3 regions of the Dentiradicibacter hellwigii genome follow, and region 2 is predicted to be linked to each of the others. Evidence: predicted binding sites of a transcription regulator. Region 2 holds the regulator's gene; each other region holds the start of a gene.
What was found. The regulator HrcA, encoded in region 2, represses chaperone genes, less so after heat shock. The targets are predictions, from matches to a motif close to TNTTAGCACTCNNNGNCNNNGAGTGCTAANA.
Positions count from the first base shown of each region.

Region 1: rpoH (RNA polymerase sigma factor RpoH) is a predicted target of HrcA. The motif match lies at 6,710-6,740, and genes of this name have one in related genera.
Region 3: groES (co-chaperone GroES) is a predicted target of HrcA. The motif match lies at 2,161-2,191, and genes of this name have one in related genera.

Region 1 is NZ_JBEUWX010000003.1:74,902-85,074, reverse strand. Features, by position in the region: gene ABCS64_RS11280 (lytic transglycosylase domain-containing protein) at 64-1,998, opposite strand; gene ABCS64_RS11275 (5-formyltetrahydrofolate cyclo-ligase) at 2,198-2,848, shown strand; gene ABCS64_RS11270 (hypothetical protein) at 2,808-3,362, opposite strand; gene gdhA (NADP-specific glutamate dehydrogenase) at 3,400-4,737, opposite strand; gene rpoH (RNA polymerase sigma factor RpoH) at 5,761-6,612, opposite strand; gene ABCS64_RS11255 (sll1863 family stress response protein) at 6,965-7,258, shown strand; gene ABCS64_RS11250 (multidrug effflux MFS transporter) at 7,806-9,014, opposite strand; gene ABCS64_RS11245 (YifB family Mg chelatase-like AAA ATPase) at 9,038-10,173, opposite strand, start outside.
Region 2 is NZ_JBEUWX010000002.1:1,160,883-1,171,055, reverse strand. Features, by position in the region: gene ABCS64_RS07660 (DMT family transporter) at 1-154, shown strand, start outside; gene hemH (ferrochelatase) at 664-1,719, opposite strand; gene hrcA (heat-inducible transcriptional repressor HrcA) at 1,739-2,767, opposite strand; gene ABCS64_RS07645 (amidase family protein) at 3,342-4,775, shown strand; gene ABCS64_RS07640 (polysaccharide deacetylase family protein) at 5,897-6,775, shown strand; gene ABCS64_RS07635 (hypothetical protein) at 7,195-7,488, shown strand; gene ABCS64_RS07630 (CobW family GTP-binding protein) at 7,516-8,553, shown strand; gene ABCS64_RS07625 (hypothetical protein) at 8,753-9,169, opposite strand; gene ABCS64_RS07620 (DUF5625 family protein) at 9,287-9,967, opposite strand.
Region 3 is NZ_JBEUWX010000002.1:1,273,100-1,283,272, forward strand. Features, by position in the region: gene groL (chaperonin GroEL) at 70-1,725, opposite strand; gene groES (co-chaperone GroES) at 1,786-2,076, opposite strand; gene ABCS64_RS08140 (phosphatase PAP2 family protein) at 2,222-2,962, shown strand; gene ABCS64_RS08145 (YybH family protein) at 2,955-3,572, shown strand; gene ABCS64_RS08150 (fatty acid desaturase) at 3,519-4,463, opposite strand; gene ABCS64_RS08155 (hypothetical protein) at 4,448-5,146, opposite strand; gene ABCS64_RS08160 (B12-binding domain-containing radical SAM protein) at 5,143-6,474, opposite strand; gene ABCS64_RS08165 (B12-binding domain-containing radical SAM protein) at 6,483-7,796, opposite strand; gene ABCS64_RS08170 (hypothetical protein) at 7,793-8,908, opposite strand; gene ABCS64_RS08175 (B12-binding domain-containing radical SAM protein) at 8,905-10,173, opposite strand, start outside.

The sequences.
Region 1 (10,173 bases), on a different contig from region 2:
CCGGCGCGGATCGGGGAGATGGGCGGGTTGGGTGAATGAACATAGGTGGCTGAGCCCGCGTGCCTAGGGCAGGTCGGGATTGACCGGATCGGTACGCGGACCGACGGTGCCCAGCCGTTGCGTCAGCGTTTGCGCGCTCTGACCAAACAGCAAGGCGTAATACGCCGTATTGCTCATGACCTTTTTGACGTAGTCGCGGGTTTCGCTGAAGGGAATGGTTTCGGCGTAAATCGCGCCTTCCAGCGGAGCTGCGGCACGCCAGCGGCGCGCCCGCCGCGGCCCGGCGTTATAGGCGGCGGAAGCGAGCACCGGATGATTGTCGAGATCTTCAAGCACCATGCGCATATAGCTGGTGCCGAGCAGCAGGTTGGTGTTGGTATCGGTCACCATGTCGGGGCTGTAGTCGGTCAGCCCGATTTTTTTCGCCACCCAACGCGCTGTCGCCGGCATCAACTGCATCAGTCCGGAGGCGCCGGCCGAAGAGCGCGCGTCAGTGACGAAGCGGCTTTCCTGACGCATCAGTCCATATACCCAGGCATCGTCGAGCATCTGCTCCTGGGCGGCGGGGCGGACCTGTTCGAGGAAAGGCGCAAGGTAGCGCAGCGCGTAGTCGTGTTCTCCTTTTGTCCGGTCGGCGGCGGCAATCGCCCGGTCGAATACCTGGGTTCGCCGCGCCAGTTCTGCGGCAGCCAGCAGGCCGCGATCGTCCAGCCCGCGCAGGCCCCAGTTGAATTCGCGCACGCCTTCTAGGCGCAGACCGGCGCGCAGTAGCGCCAGCCCGCGGCGGAGGCCGGATATCCCGGCCACCCGGTCGATCTCTTCATTTGTGACCGGCGTTGCCCTGGGCGGCATATCAATGCGGCGGCCGAGCGCTTCGTCCGCCAGATTGCCGTAGAAGTTGGGTTGTCCGGAAATCATGGCGTACAGCCCTTGGGCGGTTTCGGCCTTACCCGTCGCCGTATAGGCGCGGCCAAGCCAGTAGATCCAGGTCGGTTGCGCCGCCAGTTCGGGCGGCAGCGCTTCGATCGCGGTACGCACGCTTTCCCAGTCCTGCGCACGCAGGGCAGCGCGGGCTTTCCACTGGCTCACTTCGTCGGAAAGTGCAGCCTGGCCTGTCTGGCGGAACCACAATACGGCTTCCGGCAGATGCTGCTGCGCCGCTTTCCAGCCGATCTGCCCCCATGCCCAGCTTCTTGCTTCGGCGGGCAGTTTCGCTTCGATGCGTTCCATCTGCGTTGCCGCCGCGGCCGGGTCTGTGCGCGCGATGCGGCCGACGGCCAGCGCCGCCAGCTCCTGATATCTCCGCTCGGAGAGTGTGCTGGCAGGCAACTTGACGAGCCACTTCACGGGCGATTTGTTAAATGCCTGCATCGTTTTGGCGTCCGGCATCTGGCTTTCGGGCAGATAGTTCATGGTGTAGCGCGCGCCGCTCAGCCGGTTGGTTTCAAACTGACGGCGGATGCGCGCCCAGACATCGTCGATCTGCACGCGCTTATTGATGATCAGCGCCTCTAGTACGGGATAGCAGGCATCCGGCGTATCGACGAGCTTGAGCCACAAAGGCATCGCTTCATCGAGCGCCGCGACCTCGCTCCGCGCCAGCCGCCGTTGCAGCGCGTAGCAGGTGATTTCCTGGTCCGTTTGTTGCAAGCCCGGATAGTCGGCGTCAAACACCTCCCATCGCGCTTCCTTGCCCATCGCGCGCAGCCAGTCGCCACGCAGTTTGTCGGCAATGTAGCTGCCGTTGTTGCGTTGCAGAAAGTCGCGTATTTGCGCCGGATCGACGTCTTTCAGCCCGGGCTGAAAGCGCCAGTAGTCGAGATAGACGGAGAGTTCGTCCCCCTGAAATCCGGGCGCAAGGCGCTCAAGCGCATCCTGATCGCCCGCTTTGGCGGCATCGCGTGCAGCCAGCAAGATTTCGGGGGCAACGTCGGCTATCGCGGAAAAAGGCGAAAACAGGCAGACACAGGCAAAAACGAGAGCAGGCAGTGATTTCATGGTAGGCTGGACAGGCAAGTGCATCAGGCAAGACAAAGAGAGGGTGAAGTTTAAATCGCCTCGGCAAACGTCAGGAAAAACGGCAAGGCGATGAAACAGCCGCATTACGCAGAGAACGGGATCCGGGCCGCCAGACGGTGACTTCGGTACGTTTGGTACGTTTCCGTTTCCGGATAACACAGCGTTTTGAGCATACCACATGGATGAGTGCTTCACGCCGCAGGGTGCGCCCGGGATCGATTCCGGCGCCACGGGGGCAAAGATAAAAGATCGGCGGCGGCAATTGCGTTTACAGGCGCTGGCTGCGCGCGAGGCCTTGTCGCAGGCGCAGTGTGCGCAGTATTCCGAAGCGATTTGCCGCCATGTGCAGGCGGCTTTTCCGCGCCTGGCCGCACAGCGCGTGGCCTTTTGCTGGCCGATCCGCAACGAGCCGGATTTGCGGCCGCTGATGGCGGCTTGGTCGACCGCGGGAGTGCCCGGGTTCATGGCGCTGCTGCCGATTGCGGAGGCGCCGGCACGGCCGCTCTCTTTTCGCGCCTGGACGCCGCAAAGCGTCATGACTACGGATCGTTACGGCATTCCTACGCCGGTTTGCGGGGAAGCCGCCGTGCCGGAGGCTTTGCTGATTCCCGTCAATGCCTTTGATGCGCAAGGCTACCGGATCGGCTACGGCGGCGGTTTTTTCGACCGCACGCTGGCCGCTTTGGCGCAATCGTCGGAGCGGCCGCTGGCGATCGGCGTGGGCTACGCGCTGGCGCGCGTTGAGACGACTTACCCGCAGGCGCACGACGTGCCGCTCGACGCCGTGGTTACGGAAGTCGGCGTGCATTGGCCGCCCCCTCTGAAATAGCGGTTTCCCTGTAAAAATACGGCGTTGGCTGCGCCTTGTCTTTGAGCAAAGTTGCGCCGCTATTTAAGCTTGCGGCGTTTCCTCTGAATTCCGTAAAAATAAGACAGAAAACATAAAATGCCCGGAAGCCCTTTAAATACGCGGGGTTCAGGGCATCAAAAAACATAAACCAGAAAAATAGCGGTTGCCTTGTAAAGTTAAACCGCCATGTAAAAACGCCCCGGCGCATGGCGCGGGGCGTTGGCGCTGGATGCTTGAACGGCAGGTCAGACCACACCCTGCGCCAGCATGGCGTCGGCGACTTTTTTGAAGCCGGTGATGTTGGCGCCATTGACGTAGTGGATGTAGCTAAGCTTGCGGCGTTTCCTCTGAATTCCGAAAGAACAGTTAAGAAAACATAAAATACCCTGAAGCCCTTTAAATACGTGGGGTTCAGGGCATCAAAAAACATAAACCAGAAAAATAGCGGTTGCTTCGTAAAGTTAAACCGCCATGTAAAAACGCCCCGGCGCATGGCGCGGGGCGTTGGCGCTGGATGCTTGAACGGCGGGTCAGACCACACCCTGCGCCAGCATGGCATCGGCGACTTTTTTGAAGCCGGTGATGTTGGCGCCATTGACGTAGTTGATGTAGCCGTTATCGGCGCCGTTGCTCACACAGTTCTCGTGAATATTGCCCATGATCTCGAACAGGCGCTTGTCGACTTCCTCGCTCGCCCAGGACAGACGCATGGCGTTCTGGCTCATTTCAAGGCCGGATGTCGCCACGCCGCCCGCATTGCTGGCCTTGCCCGGCGCGTACAGAATCTTGGCGCCGATGAAGGCATTGATTGCGCCCATGGTCGAAGGCATATTCGCGCCTTCCGCCACGCAGGTGCAGCCGTTGGCGAGCAGGGTTTTGGCGTCCTCTTCGTCGAGCTCATTCTGCGTCGCGCAGGGCAGGGCAATGTCGCAGGGGATGCCCCAGGGCTTTTTCCCGTCGAAGTATTGGATGCCCTGTTCCTTGGCATAGACGGAGAGGCGCTCGCGGCGTTCGTTCTTCAGCTCCAGCAGCGCGGCAAACTGCGCTTCGCTCATGCCTTGGTCGCCAAAGAGAACGAAGCCGTTGGAGTCGGATACCGTCAGGACTTTCGCGCCTTTCTGAAGCGCTTTTCCCGCCGCATATTGCGCCACGTTACCGGAGCCGGAGACGAGGACCTTTTTGTTGGCGATCGAATCGTTGCGGGTTTTCAGCATGCTTTCGGTAAAGTAGACGACGCCGTAACCCGTTGCCTGCGTGCGAACCAGGCTGCCGCCGTAGGTCAAGCCCTTGCCGGTGAGCACGGAGGTGAATTCGTTGGCGATGCGCTTGTATTGGCCATATAGATAGCCGACTTCACGAGCGCCGACGCCAATGTCCCCGGCCGGCACGTCGAGATCGGCGCCGATATGGCGGTACAGCTCAGTCATGAACGCCTGGCAGAAGCGCATCACTTCGGCGTCGCTTTTGCCTTTGGGGTCGAAGTCGGAACCGCCCTTGCCGCCGCCCATCGGCAGTGTGGTCAGCGCGTTCTTGAACGTTTGCTCGAAGGCCAGGAATTTGAGCACATCGAGATTGACGGTCGGGTGGAAGCGCAGGCCGCCTTTGTAAGGGCCGATGGCGGAGTTCATCTGGATGCGGTAGCCGCGATTGACCTGTACCTCTCCCTGATCATCCGTCCAGGCGACGCGAAAGGAAATGACACGCTCCGGTTCGACGAGGCGCTCCAACAATTTATCTTTGGTGTACTTGGGGTTCTTGGCGATAAACGGGGCAAGGCTGCCGAAAACTTCTTCGACCGCTTGGTGAAAGACCGTCTGATGCGGGTCACGCTGCTTGATTTTCTGGAATAAAGTGTCAAAACCGCTCATTTCAATGCTCCTATGGCTGAGGTTGTAAAAATGGATGAGGCTGGGAGGGTTGCCGACAAAATCAGTACGCGTTGACGCGCGATGACCATGACGTATGAAGCATGCCGGCAGTCTCGGGGATCTCGTTTGCTATGCATCCCGCGGCGGCGGGACGGGCAGAATGCATTCGATCCACGCGTCGGGCCGGCAGACTGCGATTGCAGGGATAGGCAGCATCCGGTGTGACCGGCGTTGGGGGAAGCACAGCAAAAAGAACGGAAAACGTGTGGATAAGACGCTGATGGCGCGAACCTGGAACGGGTTCGCGCCAAAATGCTCTGCGGTGTCGATTCCTGCCGTTTCTGCGTCGGGATTCTGCATGGTCTAAAGTCGAATGGCGCTATGCCACAACGGCGACGGATTATGCCTGAATTAGATGGTGTTTGTATAGAACATTGTGCTGACAAACACGAATCAAATTGCGCCTTCGTTGGTATGCCGCCGCGTGCTTTCGCGCATGATCGCGCACAGCAGACACTGGCAAGGTGGAAATTCTGCCGAAATCTGACCGCTAGAAGACGACGAGTGCGTCGTGAGAGCGTATTGGCGGTGGCCGTGCCGACGGGCTGAGCAGGCATCCGGTTGATGGCGCAAATGGCCCGATACATCGCAAATGGCCCAATACATTGTTCCAAAATTGTTGTGCCTCTTTGGGATACGCGTATCGACAATGATCCGCAGAGACTGTCAGGCCCTGTTGTCCGTGGTAAGAACGATGGACGAATTTGTCTTCGTTGGCCTCATCAGGGCTGTATGCGCCGGTGAGGTGAGGCTGATACCGATGCGGGTGATTTGACGATCTGTACGCCAGGGATGTGGAGAGCCGTTACAAAATTGGCGGATATTTGTGTCGCCGGAGAACGTAAAAAATAACTCGCCGGAGGTAGTCATCCGGCGTAGTTAAATGAGCGTCTGGGTGAAATGCCGGCCCTGCCATGCATGGCAAACCGGCGGGAAGATGGGCGGAGAATAAGGTGATTGATGTTAGGCCGCCAGCGGCGTCAGATGCTCACGCATTTTCTGCATGGCCTTGCTTTCGATCTGGCGGATACGCTCTGCCGACACGCCAAATTGAGCAGCCAGTTCATGGAGGGTCGCGGGGTCGTCCGCCAGCCAGCGCGCCTCGACGATCCGCCGGCTACGTTCATCGAGTATGCCCAGGGCCGCCTGCAAGCCTTCGCCCTGCAAGTGATCAGCTGCCTGGCGTTCGAGCACGCGCATGGGCTCGTGACGGCTGTCTTCAAGATAAGCGATGGGGGCGACAGCGTCGTCTTCATCATTGCCGGCATCGAGTGCCAAATCGCGGCCGCTCAGCCGCGTTTCCATTTCAGCGACTTCTTCCGGTTTGACGTTCAATTGTTGCGAAATGTCGGCAATCTGCGCCGGGCTTAGGGCTTCGCTGCCCGATTTGAGACTGCGCAGGTTGAAAAACAGTTTGCGTTGCGCCTTGGTCGTGGCAACCTTGACCAGACGCCAGTTACGCAGCACATACTCGTGAATCTCGGCCTTAATCCAGTGAATGGCAAACGATACCAGCCGCACGCCCTGCCGCGGGTCGAAACGCTTGACTGCCTTCATCAGGCCGATATTGCCTTCCTGAATCAGGTCGGCGTGCGGCAAGCCATAGCCCAAATAGCCGCGTGCGATCGAAACTACCAGCCGCAGGTGAGAAAGCACCAGTTGACGCGCCGCTTCCAGATCGTTTTCCTCATGAAAACGGGTGGCCAAGCTGAATTCTTCCTCTTCCGTCAGGATCGGGAACTGTTTGGTCGACTGAATGTAGGCGTCGATGCTGCCTGTCGAAGCGATCACCGGAAGCGCCAGAGTTTGTGTCATAAAGTTTGCTATCTCCTTGAAGAACAATAACTACAGCTTCATAAGCAATGCGTCGCGCACATTTAAATGCGCGCACGTTCATTGAGGACGCGATGAAGTTTAGCACTCTACGCATGAGAGTGCTAAATCAAATGAAAGTTCCGTGTAGCAATATGTAATCAGGTGCCAGAAATCCCCGAAGGCATAGAGAAACCCTAAGAAGAATTATGAAATTCACCTTGTAGATCAATGGGCTGTGCGATGTTTTCGACGAGTACGAAGCTGCTTTTCCAGCACGCTTCAACATTCCTCTTTCGTCATGAGCTATAAAGAAAATAGGTAAAAGCCGAAGAAGGCAAGCAAGGAGACAGATATGGTCACAAAAGAAGCGTTCGTGCGGGGGATGCACGTCCGGCTCAATGAGGCGAATCTTGAAATCGAACGGTTAATTACTCGGGAAGACCGAATTGATGCCGCCGCCTACGCTGAATACACGCACCATATCAATGTGTTGCGGCATCGCTGCAATGCTTTGCATTGTGCCCTGGAAAAGTTTCAGGCCTGCCATGACAGTGGCGATGAAGCGAAAATTCTGAAATCCAGCGTGGATACGGCGTGGGAAATTCTTGCGCAAACCTTGGCTTCGGCGCAGGAACGTTTCTTTTAGGCGTCTAGCGCGGGGGTATGGCCTGACCATGCGAAGTCCGAGGCGCAAAAAGCGTTTCGCTACTATTCATTTACGTGAGGACGTGATCTGAGGACGCGCTGCCTTGCGCGAGGGCGTCAAGAAATTCCGCAACATTGCGCCTTAAAACTGTTTGCCGGATCGACATCATGTCTGATGGGCGCCGTCGGGCAGGATAATTTTACGGTTGGTCGGTACGTGCCGAGGCATTCGGTGGTGACCTTGGCGCAATGACTGCGCGATCGTCCCGCACGGGGTATGCCGAATCCGTGTAAAAAGCGACACGTCTTGGCGATATGGCGCCCGAAATCTGGGGAAGCCGCCTTTTCGATGCGTATCGTTCCGTTCCGTGCCATTCGTAGGCGCTGCGCAATCACAGGCATCGCTAGCCTATGCGCGCCAGAGTCGGAGCGATTACGCTTGCCTTTGTTGCAGTACTTTCTTGCCTTGAAGGTCGCCGTGCGAGCCGGTGTTCAGGATCAATCCGGCGAAGATCAGCGGGGAGATGGGGGTATATAGAGTAGCGGGGTTATGCGGGGTGATGGCGCGCCATGATGAAATAGCCGGCAGTCGCCAGCGCGGCCAGTCCGGCGCAGGCGCCCATGGCGAGGGCCAGGCCGAGCGTCGATTGCCAGGCGATTGGTGCAATGACGCCGGCGATGAAGCTGCTGACCAGCGACTGGATGAAATTCTGGCATGAAGCCGCCGTGCCGCGCTGCTGTGGAAAATGGTCGAGCGCCAGCAAGGTCAGGCTGGGCATGATCAGCGCCATGCCCAGTGTATAGATAGGGATGGGTAGGATGCTTAGCGGCAGCGAAGGCGGCCAGATGAAGTTGATGCCAAGGTTGATGAGCGCGGCCAGTCCGACCAGCAGATAGCCATACGCGATGGTGCGTCGGAGCGAGATCCGTCCGGCGGCCTTGCCGGAAAGCCACGCCCCGCTCAGCATGCCAGCCATGGCCGGACCGAACAGCCAAAGAAAGGCGGTGGCCGGAATGCCAAGATGGCGCACCAGAAATTCCGGCGCCGACATGATGTAGACGAAAAAGCCGGAAAAAATGCAGCCCAGCCCCAGACTGGCGGCCAGGAATACGGGCGAGGTCATGATGCGCCAGTAGGCGCGCAGCAGATAGCCGGGGCGCAGGCTCTGCCGCTGTTCAACGGGCAACGTTTCCGGCAGGTGGCGCCAGCAGGCGAAGATCAGCGCGGCGGCCAGCAGCATCATGAAGGCGAAGACCGAGCGCCAGCCGAAAGCGGTTTGCAGGTGGCCGCCAATGACCGGCGCGGCAGCTGGCGCGATGGCGAACATCATGGTCATGTGCGACATCATGCGCTGCGCCGCCGGACCGTTGAACAGATCGCGCACAATGGCGCGGCTGAGGATGACGCCGGCGCCGGCAGACATGCCCTGAATGGCGCGCAGCAGCCACAGATGTTCGATGCGCGTGGCAAATATGCTGGCGGCGCAGGCAAGCATGAAGATGGAAAGCGAAACGAGGATAACGCGGCGGCGCCCTAGCGCATCGGAAATCGCGCCGTGCCAGAGCGACATCAGAGAAAACATGAACAGATACGCCGTCAATGTTTGCTGGACTTCCAGCGGCGTGGCGTGCAGCGATTCGCCGATGCTGTGCAGCGAAGGCAGGTAGGTGTCCATCGCAAACGGGCCGATCGTCGACAACGCTGCCAGCAGCAGGGCAATACCGCCGATGTCGTGCGCGGAACGGCAATTCTGCATCAATGTATCCTGCCGTTTTCCTGCTATTCGCGGGCGAGGCGGCGATACTGGACGGCCTCGGCCACATGCGCGGCGCGAATGCTGTCGCTGCCAGCCAGATCGGCGATGGTGCGCGCCACCTTGAGGATGCGGTGATAGGCGCGCGCCGACAGTCCCAGTCGCTGCATCGCCTGCCGGAGCAGGTCGGCGCCGGCCGGATCGGACTGGCAGTAACGTTCGATTTCCTGGTTTCCCAACCGGGCGTTGGCCTGCCCCTGCCTTGCCAGCTGCCGTTCGCGTGCCGCGCAGACGCGCCCGCGCACGGTGGCGGAAGACTCGCCGTCGGCCGGGCCTTGCAGCGCTTCCGGCGGCAGGGCGGGCACTTCGATGTGCAGGTCGATGCGGTCGAGCAGCGGGCCGGAGAGTTTTCCGCGATAACGCGCAATTTGGTCGGGCGTGCACCGGCATTGACCGCTTGTGCTGCCCAAATGCCCGCAGGGACAAGGGTTCATTGCCGCGATCAGCTGGAATTGGGCGGGAAATTCGGCTTGCCGACCAGCGCGCGCAATGTGAATGCGGCCGTTTTCCAGCGGCTCACGCAGCGCTTCGAGCACGCGGCGATCGAATTCCGGCAGTTCGTCCAGAAACAGCACGCCGTGATGCGCCAGTGAAATTTCGCCCGGGCGCGGCACCGTACCGCCGCCGACCAGCGCCGCCGAAGAAGCCGTGTGATGCGGCGCGCGGTAGGGCGGCCAGGCGAAGCGTTCGGCATGGAACTGCCCGTTGAGCGAGAGCATGGCGGCCGATTCGAGCGCCGCCTGCCGTGTCATCGGTGGCAGCAGGCCGGGCAGGCGAGTGGCCAGCATCGATTTGCCCGTGCCCGGCGGGCCGACCAGCAGCAGGGAATGTGCGCCGGCGGCGGCGATCTCCAGTACGCGCCGGGCTTGTGTCTGACCGCGCACGTCGGCTAAATCGGCCAGATCATTCGTCGATAAGGCCGGTGCGTGTTCGGCCTCTGCCGGGCAGGCGGTCAATGCGGTCTCGCCGCGCAAATGCTGGCAGACCTCCAGCAGGCTATGGGCGCCGAATACGGGCGCATCGTGCACCAGTGCGGCTTCAGTCGCGCTGGCCGCCGGCAGGATAAAGCTGCGGCCGGTGTGACCAGCGGCCAACGCCATCG
Region 2 (10,173 bases):
CGTATCCGGCATACTGATTGCCCTAGAGCCAGTACTGGGCGTGCTGTTTGCCATTGTGATCCTGGGGGAAAGCCCGTCGTCGATAACGGCCTGCGGCATGTTGCTGACGATGACCGCTACTGCCGTATGCGTGTGGTACGGGCAAAGGCGATAGTGGCTTCCTTTGCCAACATACGGCGTTGCTGCGTTGGCCTCGCCTTGCAAACAAGGATCGCCACAGCCTGCGCGCTGACCTTCCCACTATGAAACTTCTCTTGATGCCGTTGCGCTGAGCGGCAGCGCACCCCGCTGACTTTCTTTGCCTCGCCAAAGAAAGTCAGCAAAGAAAGGCGACCCCAGGCGCAGAAAACTCCTTGTCGCGGGCCGCTTGTCGGCGGGCTTGATAACTCGCTGCGCTCAGACAATCAAGCCCTTGTTTCCGCCAAGCTTCCCCGCGCCTGCGGCTGCGCCTAAGGGGTTTTAGGGCACTCCGTGCTTGCCTTATGCGCGAAAAGGCATGCTTGGAACCCCCGTGGATAGGGCGTTTGCGGGCGGGTACCTCTGAAACCCTTATAAATAAAAGGCTGGCGGATAGGCTGCCCGGAAGTGCCCTGTTTACAAGGGCTTCAGGGCATTCCCCTTGGAGATGCCCTATCCACGCGGGCTTCAGAGGGGGTGCCCGTTTTAATCCGGCGTTTGCCGAGTATGTGCGATGACGCGGCGGGCGAGCGTATGAATCCAGTCGTCGCGTTCGTTGAGGCAGGGGATGTAGTGGAATTCGCCGCCGCCCGCTGCAAGGAAAGTCTTTTTGCCTTCGATGGCGATTTCTTCCAGCGTTTCCAGGCAGTCGCTGACGAAGCCGGGGCAGATGACATCCACCCGCTGCGTGTGCGCTGCGCCCAGTTCCGCCAGCGTCTCGTCCGTTCTGGGGCTGAGCCATCTGCAATAGCCCGGATAGGACTGGAAAGCGATCCGGTAGTGTTCTGCCGACAGCCCGAGTTCGTGTGCGAGCAGTGCGGCTGTTTTCAGACATTCGTCGTAATAGGGGTCGCCGCGTTCGATGGTTCGGCGCGGTACGCCGTGAAAGCTCATGACCAGGCGATAAGCCGGGTCGGGCTGCCCTTCGCGCATCCAGTGTTCACGGACGCTGGCGGCGAGCGCTGCAATGTAGCGCGGATCGTCGGCGCGGAGGCGGAGTTTTAGGAGTTTCGGCGGGTTTTTTACGCGCGCTGCCCAGGCTTCGGCGGCGTCAAACACGGTCGCCATCGTGCTCGTGGCATGTTGCGGATAGAGCGGCAGCAGTAGGATGCGCCGCATGCCCTGGCGATGCAGGCGCGCCAGCACGTCGTCCAGCGCGGGGCGGCCGTAACGCATGGCATAGGCGACGTGCATCGGGTGTTTGTCCGCACCAAGAAACCCGCGCAGGAGCTTGGCCTGTTTTTCGGTGTGAATTTTCAGCGGCGAGCCTTCCGGCGTCCAGATTTTTTGATACCTTGCCGCCGAATGTTTGGGGCGGACATTGAGCACGATGCCGTGCAGCAGCGGCAGCCAGAGCAGGCGGGGCAGGATGACGACGTGCGGATCGGAGAGAAATTCCCTGAGGTAACGGCGCACCGAGGCCGTATCCGGCGCTTCCGGCGTGCCGAGGTTGACCAGCAGAACGGCCGTGCTGGCAAGGCTGGCGGCGTGCGGGCGGGATTCGTGCAGACCGGATTCGGCGCGGGAAGAAAAGCGGGGCATGGGCAATCGTCGGGCGCCGTCAGGAAGCGATCTGATGGGTCAGTGCCGAGGAGAGCAGTTTGGCCGTGATGTCGACGATGGGGATGACGTGCTCGTAAGCCATCCGCGTCGGGCCGATGACGCCGACCGAGCCGACGACCTGGCCGCCCACTTCGTAGGGCGCGGTGACGACGCTGCATTCGTCAAGCGGCGAAAGGCCGGATTCCCCGCCGATGAAAATCTGGATGCCGTCGGCGCGCAGCGAAACGTCGAGCAATTGCATGAGTGCGGCACGCTGTTCAAACAGGTCGAACAGTTCGCGCAGGCGCTTCATGTTTGAAGAGAGCTCCGCAACGTCGAGCAGATTGCGTTCGCCGGAAATGACATAAAGCGGGTCGGAACGGTGCAGCGCCTCGTCACCGGCGGTGAGGGCGGCGGCCATCAAATCCTGTAGATCGCTGCGCAGCCGGATCAGGTCCTCCTTAACGCGGTCGCGGATGTGCTCGAACTCATGGCCGGCGAAATACTGGTTCAGATAATTGGTGGCCGTGACGAGTTCAGCCGGCGAATAAGAGCGTTCGGTGAACAGAATGCGGTTTTGCACGTCGCCATCGGTTGTGACGAGGATCAGCAGGATGCGCTTTTCTGACAGACTGACAAATTCGATATGCCGGATTTTCAGTGACGTGCGCCGCGGCGTCAGGACGATGCCGGCGAAATGCGTCAGTTCGGAAACAAGCAGAGAAGCGTTGCTGATGAGGCGCTGTGGCTGCGAAGGCTGCAACTGGTCTTCGATGGCGTGGATTTTCTCCGTTTCCAGCGGTTGCGTGGTCAGCAGGCGATCGACAAAAAAGCGGTAACCGCGCGGCGTCGGCACCCGTCCGGCGGAAGTATGGGGGCTGGTGATGAAGCCGAGTTCTTCGAGATCGGCCATGACATTGCGCACCGTTGCGGCGGATAGATCGAGTCCGGAATACTTCGACAACAGGCGCGAGCCGACCGGCTGACCGTCGGCAATATAGCGTTCAATCAGGGTCTTGAGCAGGGTGCGGGCGCGTTTGTCGAGCATGGCGGCGATTCTACAAAAAGACGGGGTAGGGCGGAAGATGCGCTACCGGCGGATACGGGAAGTGCAATGGCAAAGATCATGGCACCTGCCGCCAAGCCCAGGATGCGTGACGCGCGGATGCGGGAAGTGCGGCAAGTGTGGCACGTGGCCTTCGACGCGATGTGCGGATTCGAGCAGGAATGCGTGATGCGCGGATGCGGCAAGTACGGCGCGGCGCTTGATATGGGGCAGCCAATGCATGGCCCTGCAGCTAGCTTGCCCGGAAAGGGTGACTGGCGCGTGCGGGGCGCCAGGCTCCGTGTCATTCCCCGTGTCAGGCCGCCTGTTCGTCCATCCTGTGGCTTAAATTATCGGATCAGTTGTTTATGCCGTGCGAGCGCAACGATGTCCGGACGGAAGGTTTCGAGAAAATTTCCTCATCGACGCCCTCGTGAGGACGCTATCCGGCAGACCAATTGTGTTGCTGATGCCGGTTTCCCCAAGGTTCATTGCCATCGCCCAAGGCGCGCCAAGCCGTCGCCCCCGTCCCTGCCGCGCTGTCTGCAAGTCTTGCCGGATGCGTTATGATGATTTTATGACCTTGTTTGATCGGGAGCGCGCCATGAATCTGCCCAATCGTTCTGCCTTATCCGCCCTGCCGACGCTGGCCGGCCTGAGCGATGCCTTTGACCGCGGCGAAATGACGCCGGATACGCTCATCGAGCGTGCGCTACAGCGCGCGCAGGATGCCGACTGCGCGCACATCTTCTGTACGCTCGATGCCACGCGCATCCAACAGGCTGCCGCGCAGGCAACACAGCGGCGGCAGGCCGGGCAGGCGCTGGGCGCGTTCGACGGCATTGCCGTTTCGTGGAAGGATCTCTTCGACCAGGCAGGTGAAATCACAGGCGTCGCCAGCCTGACGACCCGGGACGATGCGCCGAAGCTGCGCGACGCCCTGTGTGTGGCGCAGCTCAAGGCGGCGGGCATGATCGCTTTCGGGCGAACCAATATGACCGAATTCGCCTTTTCCGGGCTAGGGGTAAATCCGAATTTCGGCACGCCGGTCAACGCCTGGTCGCAGGGAGAAGCGCTTGCCCCGGGCGGTTCCTCGGCTGGGGCGGCGTTGTCGGTGGCGCGCGGTATCGTGCCCGTGGCCATGGGGTCGGATACGTCCGGCTCGGTGCGCATTCCCGCCGCGCTCAATGGCTTGGCCGGCTTCAAGCCTTCGTCGGCGCGGGTATCGTGCATCGGCGTCTGGGCGCTGGCGCCAACGCTGGACAGCGTCGGCCCGTTGGCCCATACCGTCGAGGACATCTGCCTGCTGATGCGGCTGTTGGCGGTAGATGCCGATGCGGCGCCGGCGCCGGCAGACAATGCCAGCGGCGCGGCGATCATCAGGGCGGTCGTACCGGACGGGGTATGGACCGAGGACGTCGAGCCGCAGATTCAGCGCGCGTTTGAACATAGTCTGGTACGCCTGAAGCAGGCGGGGGCGGAAATCATCCGCAAGCCGCTGCATGCGCTCGACAGGGTGGCCTCGCTGTTTAGTGAATATGGCACGCTGGTCGGCATTGAGGCATGGCACCTCCATCAGGAGGCGCTGACGCGGGCGCACCTGATGGATGCGCAGGTGGCGAAGCGCTTGCAGGCCAATGCCGCCTATCCCCTGCAAAACCTTTCCCGCTTACTGGACTGGCGGATGCGCCTGCAACGGATGCTGGCCGAAGAACTGCAAGGCGCGCTGCTGCTGATGCCGACGACGGCGATCGATGCGCCGCCCTTGCGCCGACTGGAAGAAGACGAAGCGTTTTTTGTCAAAGCCAACCGCCGGATGCTGCGCAACACCATGGCCTGCAGTTTTCTCGACCTGCCCGGGCTGACTTTCCCGACAGGCATCAACGACAACGGACTGCCCGCCGCGCTGCTGGTCAGTGCGGAAAGCGGCCGTGACGAAGCGGTGCTGGGCGCAGGGCAGGCGATGGCGCGCTGGCTGACCGGCGATCAGCCTTTGAACGAAAAACGGTAGGGGCGTCGGCGCCTGCCGCATTGCCAAAAGGAGGCGCCCCGAAGCCCGCTTGGATTGGGCGTTTCCCGGAACCCCCGTCTGAAATCCTTATGGATAGGGCGTTTCCGGGCAGGCGCCTCTGAAGCGCCCTATTTATAAGGGTTCCAGGGCATACCCCCCGGAGATGCCCTGTTTACAAGGGCTACAGAGCATCCCTCTTGGAGATGCCCTAAATACGCGGGCTAGCGGGCAGTCTCTCGGCAGAACCTAAAAACAAGGATTGAAAGAATTGTTTGACTGTAGGTGCTGACTCCGCCCGCAAGGCTTTTCTTGATGCCTTTGCGCTGAGCGGCAGCGCGCCCCGCTGACTTTCTTTGCCTCGCCAAAGAAAGTCAGCAAAGAAAAGCGACCCCGAGGCGCAGAAAACCCCTTGCCGCGGGTTGCTTGTCGGCGGGCTTGATAACTCGCTGCGCTCAAACAATCAAGCCCTTGCTTCCGCCAAGCCGCCCCGCGTCCCTCTGAAATAGCGGCTTCCTTTGCCAAAATACTGCCTTGGCTTCGCCTTGCCGTACTAAACGTACTGTCTGCGGCTCGCCGCCTTGTCTTTTGGCAAAGTCGAGCCGCTATGAGGCTTTCGGGGCACACTTCTAAACCCCGCGTGAATAGGGCGTTTCCGGGCAGGTGCCTCTGAAACCCTTATAAATAAGGGGCTTGCGGGCAGGATATCTGGAGACGCCTTGTTTACAAGGGCTTCAGAGCACCCCCCTCAGAGATGCCCTAAATACGTGGGCTTCAGGCCACCTCTTTTGGGAGATGCGCCTGTGCTTCCGCTCTCACGTTTTTCCAATTCTTCCCCTGTCGGGGAGATGCCCTAAATACGCCGGCTCTGGCGGCGCCTATCAGCCAGTGCTCTGTGTGATGGATTCTGTGCTGCAAAATGGGTAGTTTTCAGCAGCCTTTGGCTATTTCCCCCCAGAAATCTGGACTACACTGGATTACAGGTGGGCGTGATGGCGTGCCTGTCTGTGATGGGCTGGGTTTTTCGGCGTTGTATCTGCTGTTTCCTTGTGTCTTTGTATGTTTTTTCAACCGGCGCGGTTCGGTGCGCGCCCGGCGCCGACTGCGGATAACAGGAGAAAGTCATGGCAAAAAAGATTCTGGTGGCTTATGGCGTGGATGTGGATGCGGTCGCCGGCTGGCTGGGTTCCTATGGCGGCGAGGATAGTCCGGACGATATCTCGCGCGGCATGTTTGCCGGCGAAGTCGGCGCACCGCGGCTGCTCAAACTGTTTGAAAAATACAATCTGAAAACCACCTGGTTTGTTCCCGGTCACTCGCTGGAAACCTTCCCAGAGCAGATGCAGGAAGTGGCGCGGTGCGGTCACGAAATCGGCGTTCATGGCTACAGCCACGAAAACCCGATTGCCATGACGCGCGAGCAGGAAACGGCCATTCTCGACCATTGCATCGACCTGGTGACCCAGGTCAGCGGCAAGCGGCCGACCGGCTATGTGGCGCCGTGGTGGGAGTTCAGCCCGGTGACCAACGAGCTGCTGCTCGAACGCGGCATCAAATACGACCATTCGCTGATGCACAATGATTTCCATCCGTACTACGTGCGCGTGGGCGATAGCTGGACGAAGATCGATTACTCCAAGCATCCGAGCCACTGGATGAAACCTCTGGTGCGCGGTAAAGAAACGCCGCTGGTGGAAATCCCCGCCAACTGGTATCTCGACGATCTGCCGCCGATGATGTTCATCAAAAAATCGCCGAACAGCCACGGCTTCGTCAACCCGCGCGACATTGAGCAGATGTGGCGCGACCAGTTCGACTGGGTTTACCGTGAGCATGACTACGCCGTATTCACAATGACTGTGCATCCCGATGTTTCCGGCCGGCCGCAGGTCTTGCTCGCGCAGGAACGCCTGATCGAGCACATCAGCAGCCACGAAGGCGTGGAATGGTGCACCTTCGATCAGATTGCCGACGATTTCATCGCCCGCAACCCGCGCCCATAACCCGTAATCCGTAACCAATGCGGAAAATGCTGGGGAGATGAAAGATGCGGGCAGGCCGCCCGCAGCGGATTCCGGGCGGCCTGCGCGTGATTGCACGGACGTTTTTCGGAAGCTTCCATTTCACCGTTTCACGCAGGTTACGGTGGCCGGCGAGATGCGGTGCGGCTTTGACGGAAACGTATTTGGTATCGACCAATGCAGCCGGGCATGTTGGGTCATCGGGCTGAAAGCCGAGGGTGGACGATTGGGGGCGGCTAGGAGCGACTGGGAGTGGCTGGGTGTAAGCCCGTCGCCGAAGCGATGACAAAATGAACGCCGGCTGCCCTGCGGCAGTGCCTCTGTGTGGGCCATACGGCGCGGGCGATGTCATATGGTCATATGGCCCATGTGGCGATAATCAACAGGAAAGGATGAATTGCATGTGCGGACTTTGCGGCATCTTTGGCGAAAGCGCCGACTGGAGCCAGGGCGCGGCGCAGGCGGAAGCGGGGCAGAGCGCCGACCCGGTGGCGCGCCGGCGCGTACGCACGCAGCGCATCGCGCTGCTGAACCGGCTGCTGCGCCCCCTGCACCTGACGGTGAGCGACTGGCAGGGCAGCCAGTACCAGATCGGCAGCGCCACCGGCAAAACCCTGCTGGCCGACAACCTCAGCCAGATTTGGGCGGCGGTGCAGACGCTCGCCGGCAAACCCTACGACCCGCTCATTTTGTGATCCGGCTGTTCAGGGAGCCTGCTTACCATGATTTCTCCGTCCTCAAAAACGCCGGTCATCATCCTCACCGGCTTTCTCGGCGCCGGCAAAACCACGCTGTTGCAGAAAATCCTCCGCGCCGAACATTACGGAGACAGCGCCGTGCTGATCAACGAATTCGGCGAAATCGGCATCGACCAGCAGCTCGTCGCGCCCATCTCGCCGAATACCATCCTGCTCAGCTCCGGCTGCCTGTGCTGCCAGATACGCGGCGAACTCAAGCAGGCGCTGCTCGATCTGCTCGACCAGCGGGCGCGCGGGCAGGTTCCCCATTTCCAGCGCATCATCATCGAAACCACCGGCCTGGCCGAGCCGACGCCCATTGTCGCTACGCTCCAGGCCGATCCTGTGCTCTGTCACCAGCTCAGCATCCGGCATATCAGCGCCGTCGTCGATGCCGTCAATGGTGCGCAAATGCTCGCGCAACAGCATCCCGTCTGGATGCAGCAAATCATCGCTGCCGACAGCATCCTGCTGGCTAAAAGCGACATTGCCCCCGCCGCCGCTCACTTGCGGGAACAGCTGCGCCGCCTGCTGCCGCATACGCCAATCCTGATGCACAGCCTGAATGACCCCGCGCCGGAACTGGATGCCCCCGGCGCATCGCCCGCTCCGGCGCTTGCCGCCACGGCGGAAACGGCGGCCTGCGCGCACGGCCACGAAGCGGCGGAAAGTGTAGAAAGCGTGGAAAGCGCCATCCACCGCCAGGGGCATGTGCATTCGCTCTCGCTCAATATCGACACGCCGATCGACTGGATCGCCTTCAGCGTCTGGCTCTCGGCGCTGCTGCACGCCCACGGCGCGGCCATCTGGCGGCTGAAGGGCATCCTCAACGTTGGCGAAGCGTACCCCGTGCTGATCAATGGCGTGCAGCACATGATTTACCCGCCGCAGCATCTGGCCGACTGGCCGGAAGATACGCGGCAAGCCGGCCGACGCTCGCAACTGGTCATCATCGCCAACGGGCTTGACCCCGAACGTATTGAAGCCTCCTTCCGCCGGCACGTACTGGGCGAAGCGGCCTGAAACCCACCAATTTACGCCGGCGGGAAAAATGAAAGCGGCCTGATTAAACCCGCCTGAACCGGTCAGAAATCAGCCTGCCATTCCGTCTGTTGTAATAGCCGGAAAAATCTTCCCGTGAATTTTTCTGCGCCGGCTGTCGTTTTCTGGAAAATGACTAAAGCAACAAAATTATTATTTGCGGCGCCTCTGGCTAATGCTGTTAACTAAATAGCCACGAAACGATGGAAACTATAGCTCCGAATGCTAATACAATTCTCCATACTGCATTGTTTGCACTGAATTTAAAAGCAAATCCAGAGCTTGTTTTTATCAATAAACTGGCAATAAAAATTAGATAACTGACCAAAGGAAAAGCTGTCATTACAAAAAATATCTTCCACGAAGATACAGAAAACATATCGTTATACTGTTCTTTTGGTAATACTAGAATTAATAGTAAAAATATTATTGAAATAAAAAGGCAAATAATAGATACCACTTTCCCTTTTTGAGGCCATGGAAAGAATAGGCTCCATATGTCAATCTTCCCTTTTTCCTCTAGCATAAAATGTAAAAGAGTTCCGTGACCCATAACAAAAAATAAAGAAACGCACCCTAAAAGAAATACAAAAACCATTGTGTAAACTCCTAAAATTCATCTGGCAACTATTTTTATATTCTGCCTAAATTCATAGTTTTTACCTTTACTTTTTCCCGCAATCTTGATGGTAAAACTTTGTAGGGTGGTTCTCCTTTACTTGGCGTGATTTTTTGCTAGGAAAAACTTCATTTCCCTACCTGCAAATTCGGGAATGTCTGAAAGACTTTCTACCTGGCATCGGTAATTGCCTGGCTCTAAAACAGCTTCAGTAATCATTTTGCTGAAGCTATTTCCACCTTGGGCATACTTTTCAAGTTCATAAATTGTTTCGTTAATAATAGTCTTTGCTTCATCATTATCCTCTCGAATAACTTTAAGTGTTAATGGAATTGAAATGCCTGGGTTTTTTATTTTTCCAGTACTATCCCGGCCATAAGTTCCAACAAGTTTGCGAACACGCTCCATGTCTTCATAATCGTCTTTTGCCCGTTCTTTGTAATAAATATCTATCGAAAATTCATAAAGGTATTTTTCCTTAATCCTAAACTGAAAATCCAGTTTCTCACCTGCTTTCCATGCCGAGAACGGGAAAGAAATCGGTGGTTCGGGCAATTTGGGTTCGTTGGAACAGCCGGCAAGCATAAGCAACAGAAACAGGAAAAAGAATGCCTTAAGCGGACGAAAAAATCGCCCCCTTTTATGATTTCCTTTGTTATTTTGTGCGTGGAATGCCGGAAGGGGTATTGAGTATTGGCATGCACCATCCCGCTGAATACGCTGACAATAACCGAAAGCCTGAAGCGGGGCGCCGTAAAAAGGGGAAATCTTGTTCATGCAGTTTTCTCCATTCAAGAAGAAGCGGCCTTTATGTGCGCTAATGAACAATGCCGGCAGGCTAGTCCTGCGTTACCCGGCTGTCAATGGGCTGAAATAGGGAGTGTGGAAAGATGCAGCGCTTTAGCTTCTTAGCTTCTTAAATTCTTAAGCGTAGTTTCATCTGTTACTGCACCCAAGCGGCTAAACGGGCTGCCCGCAATCTC
Region 3 (10,173 bases), 110 kb from region 2:
GGAATAACCGCACGGGGTTCGATCGAAGCATTCCGTTTCTGGTAATAAACCAGAGGCAGGATGAATCTCTTACATCATGTCCATACCGCCCATGCCTCCCATACCGCCCATGCCTCCCGGCATGCCGCCAGCAGCCGGCTTATCTTCAGCCAGCTCAGCCACCATGCAGTCAGTGGTCAGCATCAGGCCGGCAATGGAAGCGGCGTTTTGCAATGCGGTGCGAGTCACCTTGGTCGGGTCAAGCACGCCCATTTCAACCATATCGCCGTACTCGCCTGTGGCCGCGTTGTAACCATAGTTGTCCTTACCGTTGATGACGGCATTGACCACGACGGAAGGTTCATCGCCTGCATTGGCAACGATTTCACGCAACGGCTGTTCGATGGCGCGCAGCACGATCTTGATACCGGCGTCCTGATCGGCGTTATTCCCCTTGAGTTTTCCGCCAATTGCCGACCGGGCACGCAATAGGGCAACACCGCCACCCGCGACAATACCTTCTTCCACCGCAGCGCGCGTCGCATGCAGCGCATCTTCGACACGAGCCTTCTTCTCTTTCATTTCAACTTCGGTCGCCGCGCCAACCTTGATCAGCGCCACACCGCCCGCCAGTTTGGCAACACGCTCTTGCAGTTTTTCCTTATCGTAATCGGAGGTTGCTTCCTCGATTTGCGTACGAATCTGCTTGACGCGGGCTTCAATGTTAGCAGCAACACCCGCGCCATCGATAATGGTCGTATTTTCCTTGGCGATTTCAACGCGCTTAGCCTGCCCCAACTCGTTGAGCGTGGCTTTTTCCAGCGTCAGGCCAACTTCCTCGGCGATCACTTGGCCTCCCGTCAGAATGGCGATATCTTCGAGCATGGCCTTGCGGCGATCGCCAAAGCCGGGCGCCTTGACAGCACAAGTCTTAAGGATGCCGCGTATATTGTTAACAACCAGTGTCGCCAGCGCTTCACCCTCAACATCTTCGGCAATGATCAGCAGAGGACGGCCTGCCTTGGCAACCTGCTCAAGAACCGGCAGCAAATCGCGGATATTTGAGATTTTTTTATCGAACAGCAGGACATAAGGATTGTCCAGAATGGCAACTTGCTTATCTGGATTGTTGATGAAGTACGGCGACAAATAGCCGCGGTCGAACTGCATGCCTTCAACAACATCCAGCTCGTTATTCAGCGACTTGCCATCTTCAACAGTAATCACACCTTCCTTGCCAACCTTGTCCATTGCATCGGCGATGATCTTGCCGACATCGGCATCCGAGTTGGCCGAAATCGAGCCAACCTGGGCGATTTCTTTGGAAGTCTTGCACGGTTTGGAAAGTTTTTTCAGCTCTTCGACGATCGTTGCGACCGCTTTATCGATACCGCGCTTAAGATCCATCGGATTCATACCGGCCGCCACGTATTTCATCCCTTCACGGACCACCGACTGCGCCAGCACCGTCGCCGTCGTCGTGCCGTCACCGGCAATATCGGAAGTCTTGGAGGCAACCTCCTTGACCATTTGCGCACCCATATTGGCGAACTTATCCTTTAGTTCAATTTCCTTGGCGACGGAAACGCCATCCTTGGTCACGGTTGGCGAGCCATACGAGCGTTCAAGAACGACATTGCGTCCTTTCGGCCCCAGCGTCACCTTGACGGCATCGGCCAGAATATTGACGCCTTCAACCATGCGGGAACGGGCGGAATCACCAAACTTAACGTCTTTTGCTGCCATGAAAAACTCCTTAAATCAAGTAATCAGTAGAGACTAAGGGACATCTAACCGGAGAAGGACTCAGGCTTCGACAACGCCCATAATGTCTTCTTCACGCATAACGAGCAGTTCTTCGCCATCAACTTTGACGGTTTGACCGGCATATTTACCAAACAGCACACGGTCGCCTACCTTGACGTCCAACGCCACGGGTTTGCCGTTTTCATCGCGCTTACCAGGGCCGACAGCCAGAATCTGGCCCTGATCCGGCTTCTCGGCGGCATTGTCGGGGATTACGATGCCGGAAGCGGTCTTGCGTTCTTCCTCCAGACGCTTAACGATCACGCGATCATGCAAAGGACGAATCTTCATACTCTTGTCTCCTATGTTTTAACACTATGTAAAGACTGACTTTTTCGGCGCCCATAAAGTCGCCGAAAGGATACATGCATGCGTTGTTAGCACTCAACGCTGCCGAGTGCTAATAGTAAGGGCAGGAGTTGATTTTTTCAAGTGAATGCCTGATCTTATTGATATGCATGCCGCCCCTCCTCCCGCAAACCAGGGCTCCCCAGCCCCACTCTGCGGAAAAAATGAAACGAGCCCGGTATCCGAGATTTCTCTTCCGTTTCTTTTCAACGTATCTTCTCGGCCACTTTCCAGAACACGCACCATCGTTTTTTTCATCTTGGGCAGTCGTATCGGTCTGGCGTTTTTTTGTATTTATCCATTCACAAACTGGCTGGCCGGATATCGTGACTACCAACACGAGCTCTTTTTTGCATGGGAACTTAACATACCTTTTATGCCAGAATTTATCTGGCTCTACCTCTCGATGTACGTCCTGTTCTTGCTCCCCCCATTTTTCCTGCCACCTAAGGCCATGGAGCGTTTGGCAAGGGCACTCATTTGGGCAACATGCATTGCTGGATTTATTTTTCTGGCTTTCCCTGCCCGTTTGGGCTTTCCGCGCATCGTGCCGTCGGATCCTCTTTATCGCCCAATTTTTGAGGCGCTGTTTTCCATCGACCGCCCCTACAACCTCGTTCCTTCTCTGCATGTAGTCTATTCCGCAGCCATTATCCTTGCCATTGCCTCGCAACAAATCGGTCGGTCGATATGTATCTTGCTTTTTTGCTGGCTCATCGCGATCATGGCTTCTACGCTTTTTATTCACCAGCACCATTTTCTTGATGTATTGTCCGGACTGGCATTAGCGCTGTTGATGCATTGTCACGTAAAGGAAAGAAATGTCTAAAAACAATATCGTTGGAAAGTTACTGCTTGGCCTGATCTTCATTTTTTCGGCTTACACTGCCTATGCTACAGAGGCAACGGATGAAGAGATTCACCATGAGCTGAGGCAAACGCTCAAGGTTGTCGAATCGGCCATTAACTCGGGAAACTACGACGAAATGTTGCCTGTATTGAGCGAACATATTCGGGCGACCCCCATCAATCAGGAGTTTCTGAGTAGCCGGCCCGACGTTTCCCGCTATTTCACCAAATGGTTCGGCGAGAAGGGATATCTCTCGAAACTGGAAATCCGTTTTACAGCAGACGCACTAACCGAGCTTTCCGCTGATAAATCGTGGGGGCTTGTCGTTGGCAGCGGCGTCGAGAAATATATTCTCCGCGACGGTCGTCCTTACGAGATGCACACACGCTGGACAGCCACAATGGCTAAAGAAGACGATGGTCGCTGGAGAGTCCGCGGTATCCACATTGGTACGAATTTTCTGGACAACCCGATTCTGGGCGAAGCCGAACGGGCGCTTGGGAAGGCCGCGTTATGCGGTCTCGCCGGCGGTCTGCTAATGGGCGCCATCATTGGCTGGTTGATCGGCCGCCGGAAAAAGAAAATCTAGGTCAGCAGGTGCGCCCATAGGCGGTGCCGGGCGCACGCCCTTCCATAGACTCAGATAAATGCGCCAAAACGAAGGCTGTAGCGCAGCGGGATCAACGAATTTCGGCAGATCGAACCAAGGCGCCTCAGGATGCTGATGGTGCGCCTGATGGTAATGGTAGTTCAGCGCGATCCAGCGAAATGGCGGCAACACCTTAAGATTCCATGCGCCGTTACGAATATCGCGAGCACTCCAAGCGTGATCAACATACTGAAGCGCAGACCAGTGCAAAGCAAACGCCCAGTAACAAGCAATAACACTTGCCATTTTGAGATCCAGGCAATAGATCATTCCGGCCTGATACATAAAGGCCAACGCAATTTCCACCCATACCCGCAAAGGCGGCAGTTTTGCCAGATCGGCGACATAAGGCCCAAAGCCAAGCGCGGGTGACAGGCGCTCAGTAAAAAAGCGCGAACGGTAAAGGCTAGGCGCCAGCAGATAAACCAGATTGCCGAAGACGACCGACCACCAGTACAGCCCGAACAAATTACCCAGATACAGCCAGAGATTGCGCACCCGTTTCGACTGACCGGGAAGATAGTAGTCATACAGATCGAAATCCGTGCGATTTCGGCAGTGATGCCCTTCATGCGCCACACGCTGCATGGAAAAAGAGGTAGGAAACGCCCAACCGGCGACAAGGCCAAGCAGCTCGTTCCAGCGCCGATTCCGGCTAGCCACGCCGTGGACGGCCTCATGCATAATGGCAAACGGCGTATTGGCAACAAGACTAAATACCCAAACGGCTAACAGCGCATAACCTACTGAAAGGTGACTGGCTGCCCACTGGCAAAGCCACAGCGCCGCGAGCGAAAGCGCCAGAATAGCGGTATTTAAGAGACCGGCCATGATGAATCTTCTTTCTCCGGGTTATTTTTGTTGACTGGACGGATACCGGCATGCCCATAACGGCGCATTGAATGCCGGATAAAGCCGAGTACGGGAATAGCGATACACAACACGAGACTGGCGGCGATATACATAAAGCCCAACATCGCAGCCGGAACTCCGAAATGATGAACGAACCACTCCAGCATCCCGATCGATAAGCCATAAACGGCGCCAAACCCGCCAAAAAACCAAGGGGCATAATCAAAAGCGATGGCCTCCTCGCCCCGCCCCGCAGCCCAAGGCTCGTTGTACACCTTGAGCATCCCAATACGCAGGGCTTTAACCTCGTACAGCAGGTTCCAGAAGCCGAGCACAGAACAGAGAACCAGTGCATAACGCAGCGCGTCGGCAAAGCCATCCACCGGTCGTCCATGCACAAGCCAGGCGATCATCGCCGTAGCGCTGCCGAAAACAAAACCATGATGAGGTCGAAAACGCCCCAGTTTCCAGCGGACATCAAATTCCCACACCTGACACACGTTGGTACCAACGGCCGGCACGATGTATGCCCACAAGATAGGCGTCAGCCACGCTGCCAGCGTCTGCTGCAAATTATCGTACTCATGCCACCATAAATACCATGATGCAGGCGTCAAAATAAGCGGCGCAATATATTGATAAAGCCGAATTGCAGAAATCATCGCAGTCCGAATTTCATACCGTGCTTCTTATACACTTCCTTGCGGAACAATAACGAGTAACGCCAATACGATAAAACCCTTCCCAAAGAGCGGAAACTGGTTTGCCAGTCCGAAAATCGCCAGACCATACCCCCCAGGCTGTTATAACGCGTGCGCGCAGCGTGACAAGCCTTCGTGAGTTCATCGGGCGACATGCGCGCCGGGCGAAAGGCCGCATGGTTGAATCGGTATTCTGGATGTAACCACCACCGGCCGTCATAGAGCAGCCGGTTTTCCTGCGCCAGCTTGCGATAAAGCGGCGTCCCCGGATAGGGCATCAAAATATTATAAGCAGCGAAGGTAAATTTATTGTGTAGCGCAAAGTCCACCGTTGCGCGGATACTGGCGGGCGTATCGTGGTCGTAGCCCAGCGTAAATGCCGCCCATGTTTGCATGCCGTGGTCGCGCAAAACGGCAATCTCCTGCGCGTAATGCGAAAACCCCCGGATATTCGGCGACTTGCGTGCATCCCGCAAACTTCCAGGGCTAATCGACTCAAAGCCCATGACATGCCCCCAGCAACCGCTTCGTTCCATGAGCCGCATCAACTCCCGATCCTGCGTCACATCGAGGCTGGCTTGGCTGATCCAATGCACGCACAGCGGGATGAGCGCATGGCACAGCTCTTTAAGCGCCATACGATCCGAGGCAATGTTGTCATCGACAAAAAAAATGAAATGGCGCGGCTGGCTCTCGATCTCAGCCACAACTTCATCAATCCGGCGCAGGTAGTGCTTTTTGCCGAAATACTGACTCACTGCACAAAAGCTGCACGCAAAGCGGCATCCGCGCGAGAACTGCATCAAGGTAATCGGCAGATAGCCTTTGCCGGCGTACAGATCGCGCCGCGGACGAACATTGCCGGATTGTGCAATGCCGGGCGCACCGTCGTAGCGCCGCCGCAACCGCTGGGTGCGGGCATCGGCAAGCACCTGTAGCCAACCCGTTTCGGCATCACCGACAAAAATACTATCGGCGTGCATGGCTGCCTCTTCCGGCAAAAGCGCAACATGCATTCCGCCCAGAATAACCGGCACACCCCGCAACCGGAATTCTGCGGCAATCTCGTATGCCCGCCGTGCGGTATAGGTTTCGACAGTGATGGCGACAAGATCGGTTGGCTCATCGTAAGGAATCGCCTCCATCCGGTCATCGTACAGAACAACCTCGATATCCGGCGGCGTCAGGCCAGCGAGCACGCCCAGCATCAGAGGCTCCATACGCCCTTCGTCGACATACAGGCTATGCTCGCGGCGGCCGATCGTCGGCTTGATCAGGGTAACTTTCACACGTTTTCCTAGGTGCCAAGCACACGTCCCTGCTTGCGATAAATTTCGCGGCGGGAAATAAGGTTAGCGATAGCCGTGATTGCCGTACAAAAGCCGGAAAATGGCATATCGCCGCCCAATACACGCCGGGCGATGGACGACCAGGCGTAAAAACGGCGCTTAGCCTCAAAACACTCCTGCGCCAGCATTTCGGGCGACATAGCACGTGGGATGAAAATCGGGTCGCCGTACCGATATTTGGGATCGAGCCACCACTGCGGCGATAACAGCCGCTTCTCTTGTGCGAGACGCTGGTAAAGTCCGGAACCTGGCGTTGGCGTCAGCGGGTTGAAATTGGCGATTTCCAGCCGCGCCTCCAGGGCAAAATCCAGACTACGGCGAATGGTTTCCGGCGTATCGCGGTCATAACCGAAAACGAATGTTCCATAGATGCCGATGCCGCGCCGGTGCAATGCGCGCACGACGTCGAGGTAATGGCCGGACACCTGATTCCAGCGCTTTTTCATCTGGGCAAGATTTTCCGGCTCCAGACTCTCAAAGCCGATGAGCGCATAGCGGCAACCGGCCTCAGCCAAGCCGTCGAGTAGCTTTGGATCACGTGCGACATCGATACTGATCTGGCATGACCAACGCAATCCGAGCGGACGAATGGCTGCCAGCAGCGCTGTCAGATTTTCCCGGTTGCTGAATAGATTGTCGTCGACGAAAAACAACAGGCGGTTACGGCCAACGGTTTCCCTGATTGCTTCTAGTTCACGCTGAACGTCCACAGCCGGCCGCACCCGCACCCGATGGCCATAAAAACCATGAATCGAACAAAAGTCGCAGGCAAACCGGCAACCGCGTCCGTACTGGACCAAATCGACGGGCGCATAAGACTTTCCAGCAAAAATGGAGCGATCGATACGCAATTGCGTCATCGGCGCATCGTTATCGCCCCGATAAATCCGATGCAGACACCCGGCTTCAGCATCGGCAAGCAGGCGCTCCCATGCGCCCTCGGCATCGCCGATGATGATCGCATCGGCATGCGCCAACGCTTCCTGCGGTAAAAAAGTCGGGTGATATCCACCCATGACCAGCCGCATACCTTGCCGTCGAAAATGCGCCGCAAGTTCATAAGCACGGCGGGCGGTAAAGGTTTCAACGCTCATGGCGACGAGATCGGCATCCAGTTTCTCCGGCACGGCCTCGACCCTATCGTCGTAAAAAAGAATTTCGTGCCCGCTTGCCCGCGCCGCCAGAATACCCATGACCAGCGGCGGCATGGCATCGCCGGAACGGTAATCGCCCATATTCGGGCGGATGAGCGCAATCCTCATAACACGGCCACCTCCGGTTGGGCAGGGCGGCCATCGGGCAGCGTAATGCAAGCGCAATGCTGCACGACATCGTCAAAAGCAACGGTGTAGATCCACGTCCGGTAGGCGGTCGGCCGAAAGCGCTTGAGCACCGGGTCGAGCCAGCGATGGCCGGCATGCAGGCCCAGACTCATCACTGCCGTTGGGCAAAGTGCGAGCGCGTCTTCAATCAGCATTGGAAACTCGTCTTCACACGTTTCTGACACGGCAAGAAAGGCAAGAAATGTCTGGTCGAGCGCTTTCCCAGGCGGCGGCAGGACGATTCTTTTTGCCAGGCGGGCGTAACCATTGTAGAGCGGCAGCAATGCATTCAGCGGCAGCCGGTAGGCGCAGGCCATCGCCTGTTTATAGGCCTGCTGATTCCAAAGCGCCATCACGGCCGACGGGCCAGCGTTGCCATCGATACAATAAAAAACCGCACCTGTCGCCTCTGCCCGCACGGGATCGATCACCGGCGAAAATTGGTAACGACCTGCCTGTTGGTTATGGAAGCGGCAAAGATTTTCCAGTTCGCCAGGCATCGCCCGCCGCCATGCCCCATGCCGGCGACCGCGCGCTTTGGGGAGCGCCAGCGTAACCAGCTCGTTCAGCGGACGATAGCGCGGCAGGCCGCGCAGACCGGCCTCCAGCAATCGACGCGCCGTCCGGTTTTCCGACGCAATTGCGGTATACCAAAGAGCGGCCTTGCACTCTGCCGTAAAATGCGGAATCGACGCATAGCCAATTTTGAGGAGCCGCAAGCGATGTCGATAGCGCGGGTTTATCCGCAAACCGCCCAGATAGCCCACCTGGGTCTGCACGCCGTTCCAGTGCAGCGGCTGTTCGGTACAAACGTACATTCCTACCGCCTCGCCGGCCTCTCCTATACCGGTACGCCTTGCGTCTTTCTTTTCACCCACATCTTCCGCAGCATGTCCCAGCACTACCCATTCGCGCCCGAAATGGCCGGCGCCTGCAAAGAAAGACGGCTCTCGCGTCATTGCCATGCTGACCCACCCAGGCATCGGGTTGCTGCGCAACAATGCACGCAGCGTAGCGTCGTCATCAGGCGTGGCAAGGCGTAGGTGAATCATGGCGCGTCCAAGACAAATTCGCTTTCATCACCCAGCGGATAGCCGTTGCGCAGAGAAATTTCGTTCCGGTGCAACGCGTTGATCGGAAAAAAATGGCGAAACATGAATCCATCGCCCCGATTACCCAAACTGCGCCGAAGGATGCTGGACCAGGCATAAAAGCGGCGGCGTGCCTCGACACACCCCTGCGTGACGGCTTCCGGTGACAATTGCCTGGGCACGAAAGGAAGCTCGTTGTAACGGTAGCGCAAATCCAGCCACCAGGCATCGAAGCGTAGGCGACCCTCATCCTGCAAACGCCGATAAAGCGGCGTACCGGGAAACGGCGTCAGATGATTAAATGCCGCAAGGTACATTTTCTGCGCCTGAGCAAAGTCAACCGCTTCGGCAAAAGCATCTGCCGTATCGTGCTCATAGCCAAAAATGAACGTCCCATATACGCCAATGCCATGCTGACGCAAATTCGCCAGCGCCCCCGCATAACCGCTGCGCATGGTGTTGAAACGTTTGCGCATCAGCAGCAGATTAGCCTCATTGAGCGACTCAAAGCCAATGAGGACGCCACGGCACCCGCTACGCGCGAGTTGCCGCACAAACGATTCATCGTGCGCTGCATGAATGCTCATCTGCGTAATCCAGCGCAGGGACAGGCGCGCAAGCGCCGAAAGCAATTCGCGCCTGTCGTCGATCTGTCCGGCAAAATTGTCATCAACGAAGAAAAACAGTTTTCTGCTGGCGCGCAAACCTTCCAGCTCACGAATGACATCGCCCACCGGACGAACACGATAACTGCGCTGGAAAAAGGTCTGGATGGCACAAAACTCGCACGGAAAACGGCACCCCCGCCCTGTCTCCACCAGACCAATCGGCAAATAGCGCTTATTCCGGAAAATGCCGCGATCTACCGAAATGGCGGACAAATCAAGGCGCGTCCCGCCGTCGTAACGAGCTTTCAGCGTTCCATGCGCCAGGTCATCCATGACTTCAGGCCATACGGCCTCAGCTTCGCCAGTCACCACGGCATCGGCGAAACACGAGGCTTCCTCCGGCATCAGCGTAGGGTGGAACCCCCCAAGAATGACCGGGACGCCGTGTTGCCGAAAGCGCTGGGCGATCTGATACGCCCGCCGGGCAGTATACGTTTCAACAGGGATGGCGACAGCATCGGTCGGTTCGTCAAAAGGGATGGTTTCGAGTCGGTCATCGTGAAAACGCAGCTCAATATGACGGCCTGTCAGCCCCGCAAGCACGGCGATCGGCAGGGG